One region of the Bacillus sp. T-10(2022) genome, then DNA from elsewhere that is predicted to be linked to it. Evidence: riboswitches for the same ligand, from Rfam matches in the RefSeq annotation. Region 1 holds a riboswitch; the other holds the start of a gene.
The links. A riboswitch is a leader RNA that binds a small molecule or an ion and turns the genes downstream of it on or off. The one in region 1 is predicted to bind S-adenosylmethionine.
Positions count from the first base shown of each region.

Region 1 (3,145 bases):
ACAATGTAACCGATTTAATGGAGGCATTACAGGCATCCATAGACCGTACAAAACATGATGAACCGGAAAAGAAAAAGACGACCCGAAAGAAAGCGGCACCGAAAAAAAAGAAACAAGCGTAAACAGGAAGCTGAGCGGAAGACGCATGATGTCGCTCGGCTTTCTGCTTGTTTTTGCAAGGAATCAGGCTTCTAATTAGGAAATGAAAGGGACTTGATAAGGAGGGAAGGAAAGTACAAATAGGTAAGTCGATCACGATGCAAGAAACTGAATGGAATTACAGGGAATTAGTGGATATTAATGAAAGCAAAAAAAATTCGCTCCCTAAAGAGCGACAATGAGGAATTCAATCGTGAAAATCAACATATAGGCGAACGGTTGTAGTTTTCGACTATATATTGTGTTCATATTCTACCATATTTAATTCTGAAATAGCAACAAAATTACTGAAACTATCCTATGAATTTTTCTGGAAATCAATGATATTTCGCCCATTTAACGGCTCATGTGGCTTTTTCACTTCATATACTTATAAAAAGCTACAGAATAAATGGATTTTTAGTATAATTTATACATATAGGATGATATAAATTAAATATGAATGGAAGATGCAAAATGGAAAATGGAAAAATCAAATCACTTCATGCCGGAAAGCCGAAACAGGAAATTTTTTCGAATGTCGATATCTTTTCTGCCATGGATAAACAAGCACATGATAATGTGACAGTGACTAAATCAGGCATAATTGGTGATGGGGTAGGTAATGTAAAGTTCCATGGAGGTCCTGATCGGGCTTTGTGCTTTTACCCCTTTGAGCATTATTCATTATGGAATGAAAAATTCTCTAAAAAGCTGGATATCCCAGCATTCGGAGAAAATTTAACTGTAGCGGGGATGAGGGAAGAAGCCACGTATATCGGCGATATTTATCAAATAGGCGAAGTGATTGTTCAAATTAACCAGGGAAGGATACCTTGTTCGACCATTTCCCACTTCAATCAAGAACCTAAGTTTTTGGAACTCGTGCTGAAAACGAGTTTCACTGGATATTTTGCAAGAGTACTTCAAGAAGGAACGATAAATAAGCAAAACGAAATCGTGCTAATAGATCGTTTGCAAGAAAAAATTTCAGTTCATTATGCAGCAGAGGTTATCCTTCATAAACGAGATGGCCTGGAAGGCGCTAAGACTTTACTTACTCTAGACTCGTTAGCGGAAGACTGGAAACAAAGAATAATGAAGAGGGTTAAAGCCGCAAAAGATTGAATCATTTTTGCAAAAGTGAAAAAAATGTCGATCAGGTATTGAAATTGACAGATTATTAATGTAAATTAAATATAATCTAATTTTGAAATCTTGTGAAAATTATATAAATGGATCTTATCGAGAGAGGTGGAGGGACTGGCCCGAAGAAACCTCAGCAACCAGCTTAGGCAAAGGTGCTAAATCCAGCAAGCAGAGCTTGATAGATGAGGAGAATGTTTCAAAAAACCTTCTTCTTTGAGAAGGTTTTTTTTTCTTTTCTCTCATACTCATAAAATAAGACAAAAACAGGACTGTTTTTGAGAGAGGGTGTAATGATGAATTTTCGTAAAGAAGTGAAAGAAAGAATGTTGGTTGGGGAAGGGGCAATGGGGACCTTATTGTACTCAAATGGCATCGATCAATGTTATGAGGAATTAAACTGCACGAATCCAAATCAAATAGAGTCCATCCACCGTGCCTATCTCGAAGCTGGTGCAGATATCCTTCAATCAAATACATACGGAGCCAATTTCAACAAATTGAAACGGTATGGACTTGAAGATGAAGTTAGCAGAATCAACCGCCAGGGAGTCATTCTTGCTAAAAAAGCGGCAAAAGGAAATGCGTATGTCTTCGGTACCATAGGGGCACAGCGGAGTATCAGGAAATCGGATTTAAGCATGGAAGAGATTAAACGGGGGTTTCGTGAACAACTATACAGTCTGTTGATGGAAAACCCTGATGGGATTCTCTTGGAAACATTTTATGACCTGGAAGAGCTGGAAACCGTCCTGCAAATCGTAAAAAATGAAACCGGATTGCCGATCATCGCAAATGTTTCGATGCATGAACTGGGTAATCTTCAAAATGGAATCCATTTAAATGAAGCCTTTCAAAAACTCGAGCAATTGGGTGCCGATGTTGTTGGGGTGAATTGCCGTCTCGGTCCACATCATATGATCCGGGCCTTGGAAGAAGTGAGCTTGCCGAAGGATGCATCGATTGCCATATACCCTAATGCCAGCCTCCCGGATTATGTGGATGGAAGGCTCGTCTATAAAGCTGTGCCGGAATATTTCGGTTCAAGTGCCCTGGAACTTCGTGAGCAAGGTGCCGCTATCATAGGCGGGTGCTGTGGAACGACTCCACTGCATATTCAAGCTGTAAAGAATGCAATTGGAAGTTTTGCTCCTGTAAAAGAGAAAATTACGAAACCCCGTGAAATAGAAATAATTGTAGTGAACGAAAGAGAATTGGAACTTCCACTGTACGAAAAGGCCAAGACGGAAAGGACGATCCTAGTTGAACTTGATCCACCGAAAAAGCTGGGAATAGAGAGCTTCATGACCGGTGCTGAGGTTTTGAAAAAAGCAGGGGTCGATTCCATTACATTAGCGGATAATTCACTTGCCTCACCAAGGATATCGAATGATGCACTGGCTAACTTACTAAAGAACCAATTGAATATTAATCCGATGGTGCATATAACATGCCGTGATCGAAATTTGATTGGCCTGCAGTCACATTTAATGGGTCTGCAGACGGTGGGGCTGAATGAATTATTGATCATCACCGGAGATCCTTCAAAAATAGGGGACTTCCCTGGTGCCACTTCGGTTTATGATTTATCTTCCTTTGACCTTATAAGCATGGTCAAACAATTTAATGAAGGTCTTTCCTATTCCGGTCAAAGTTTGGGTCAACGGGCGAATTTTAAAATTGCGGCAGCGTTTAATCCCAATGTGAAATATCTGGATAAAGCCGTACTTAGAATGGAAAAGAAGATTTCCTGCGGTGCTCAATCCTTCTTGACACAGCCAATTTATTCGGTGGAGCAAATCGAAGAAGTACATGAAGCTACAAAACATTTAGAAACCCCGATTTTCATCGGTATCATGCC
Region 1 covers NZ_CP113518.1:3,269,108-3,272,252, reverse strand. The annotation lists gene ku (non-homologous end joining protein Ku) at 1-122, shown strand, start outside; gene OSJ91_RS15935 (MOSC domain-containing protein) at 616-1,266, shown strand; SAM riboswitch class I at 1,378-1,476, shown strand; gene OSJ91_RS15930 (bifunctional homocysteine S-methyltransferase/methylenetetrahydrofolate reductase) at 1,581-3,145, shown strand, end outside.

Region 2 (3,145 bases), 770 kb from region 1:
GGCAGCACCCAGGCTGTCCGTGAATCATTCATGGACAGTCTTTTTAGTGGTTAATTGCCCCGGCTATTGCTTGACTCCCCGTTTTAGGATTAACAAAGACTCTTCCAAAGTTCACTACTGATACTTGTGGGTTTTTGGTTTATAATAACAACCATCTAGGGGGGGGTTTTTATGAATGAATATAAAGTGACGGTCAGGAATGGCAGTACCTTGATCTTGTCGGAAATCATTAAAGCTGAAGATGAAAGAGAAGTCCTTGGAACTCTTTTGATTTCCAGCGAATTATTTAATCAACCATTTACCGAAATCAAAATTTTAGAACGCTGATTTGTGCCTGTCCGTTCGATTTGTTACACTGTAATAAATTCTAATACGGTAGGCGATAGTATGTGTGGACGTTTTACCCTTTTCACTGACATTGAAGAAATAAAAGATCGGTTTGATATTCAAGGATCGTTTGATGAGGAATACCAATTCAGCTACAATATTGCTCCCTCCCAATCCGTGCTCTCCGTCATTAATGACGGGGCAAGGAATCGACTTGGATATCTTCGGTGGGGGCTCATTCCTTTCTGGGCAAAAGACGAAAAAGTGGGCTACAAAATGATCAATGCCAGAGCGGAAACCATTGCTGAGAAAGCAAGCTTCAGGAATGCGTATAAGAAGAAGAGATGCTTGATAATCGCTGACTCTTTTTATGAATGGAAGAAGACAACGGAAAGAAAAATACCGATGCGAATAAAACTGAAGAATCATGCTCCATTTGGAATGGCGGGTATCTGGGAATCCTGGAAATCTCCTGAAGGCATCAGCATCTATTCGTGCTCCGTTATAACAACCGTTCCTAATGAGCTAATGACCAGCATTCATGATCGTATGCCTGTCATCCTTAAACCGGAAGATGAAAAAGATTGGTTGAATCCAACCAATAATGATCCTGCATATCTGCAGCAGTATTTAAAGTCATTTGATTCGGAACAGATGGAAGCCTTTGAGGTATCGACTGAAGTGAACTCGACCAAAAATAATTCATCTAACCTAATACAACAAATTTGCTGAGAGGTCATTAGACCTCTTTTTTATATGAATTCCGTCCCGATAAATGAAAATAACTGATTAACTGCAAATGTCAAGATCTCTTTATAATCAGTAAGGAGTCCATGTAAAATAATTTAAAATTAACCTTGCGAAAATAGACAAAATGCTGTACTGTTATATTTGCTTTTCAAAACGACTTTCGATGTCACGAACTCAGGCAAGTTTCCAGCCTGGTACTTTTCTGGCAGGCATCGTAATTTTTGATAAATTATATAATGTAATCTTCTTATCAAGAGAGACGGAGGGACTGGCCCGAAGATGTCTCGGCAGCGGACTTAAATGGAGTGCTGTGCCAAATCCAGCAGGCTGATTTTCGCCTGAAAGATAAGGAGGGTGTTTTTTATAAATTAAAAGACCTCTTCTTGTTGTTAAATAGAAGGGGTCTTTTTTATGCCAGTTTTTTTGCTATAGCTCCATGACTGGATAATCAGGTAGGTTCAAATTGGAGTTATTTGCGAAAACTGTTAATAGAATAAGAGCTGTGACAAATGTCGCGGGAAAAATAAAAAGAGGTGTACATCATGAGTGCAAACAATAAAGGAAATCCATGGGCATTGATCCCGTTTGTCGTATTTTTAATTTTATTTATAGGGTCCGGAATCATCACTAAAGATTTTTATTCATTTCCGGTGATTGTAGCGATTTCAATTGCATCGGCAGCTGCATTGGCGATGAATCGGAAAGAGACATTCAATGAAAAGGTTGATATCTTCTGTAAAGGTGCCGGGGACGCCAATATTATGTTAATGGTTATCATTTTCCTTTTAGCTGGCGCTTTTGCCGAAGTTGCCAATGGCATGGGGGCAGTTGAATCAACAGTGAATCTTGCCTTAGCTGTTTTTCCGCAAAATCTATTAATGGTAGGGATTTTCATCATCGCTTGTTTTATTTCTTTATCAATGGGGACAAGCATGGGAACGATTGTTGCACTGGCACCTATCGGGGTTGGGATTAGTGAGCAAACTGATATTTCGCTTGCCCTATCAATGGCGGCCGTTATTGGTGGTGCGATGTTTGGGGATAACCTTTCCTTCATTTCAGATACGACAATCGCTGCAGTTCGAACTCAAGGAACGAAAATGAAGGATAAGTTTAAAGTGAATTTTTTCATCGTTTTACCTGCTGCCATCATCACATGTGTCATCCTAGGAATTTTAACGATGGGCGAACAAGCCGACATCTCCCAACAGTCTTATGATTGGGTGAAGATTCTTCCATATCTTTGCGTATTGATCACTGCATTGGCAGGAGTCAATGTGTTCTTGGTCCTTTCCATCGGAATCGTATTTGCCGGAATTATCGGCTTGGCTGATGGAAGTTATCAACCGTTGGGTGTCATTCAAAAAGTTGGAGAAGGAATGGCGGGAATGTATGAAATCTCCTTCCTTGCCATTTTAATTGCAGGTATGGTAGCTGTAATCAAACATAATGGCGGCATCGATTATCTACTCCACCTAGTGACCCGAAATAGCAAATCAAAAAAAGGGGCGGAATTCAGCATTGCCGGGCTTGTTGGTTTGACAAACCTTTCAACGGCAAATAACACGATTTCGATTATCATTGCCGGGCCACTTGCCAAAAATATCGCTGAAAAGTATGGGATTGATCCGCGTAAATCAGCGAGCTTGCTTGACATATTTGCATGTTGTATCCAAGGGTTGATACCATATGGAGCACAACTGCTGGTTGCAGCAGGGGTAGCAAAGATTTCACCAATAAGCATCTTGCAGTATTCATATTACCCAATACTAATTGGACTTTGTGGCGTCATTGCCATCCTGATTGGTTTTCCACGGTTTCAGCCGGGAAATGATGGATCGAAGAACTAAAAGTTAAAACAAAGTTGATTGGAGCGGGTGTGCGAGACTCCTGCGGGAAAAGCGAGTCCAGGGGGAGATCCCGCAGGCGCCGAGGAGGCTCCCGGACCGCCCGCGGAAAGCGAGTGCCTGGAGGGGAAATCAACGTTCAAATTGTACAAACCCCTAAAAAAAACTGTAGACAAACTAGATTTTCATCGAGTTTGTCTACAGTCTGAACACCCTGAATC
Region 2 covers NZ_CP113518.1:2,494,855-2,497,999, forward strand. The annotation lists gene OSJ91_RS12155 (hypothetical protein) at 172-327, shown strand; gene OSJ91_RS12160 (SOS response-associated peptidase) at 388-1,059, shown strand; SAM riboswitch class I at 1,322-1,429, shown strand; gene OSJ91_RS12165 (Na+/H+ antiporter NhaC family protein) at 1,620-2,927, shown strand.
Region 2: it holds a riboswitch for S-adenosylmethionine, as region 1 does, so the genes downstream of both, OSJ91_RS12165 (Na+/H+ antiporter NhaC family protein) here and OSJ91_RS15930 (bifunctional homocysteine S-methyltransferase/methylenetetrahydrofolate reductase) in region 1, are expected to answer to the same signal.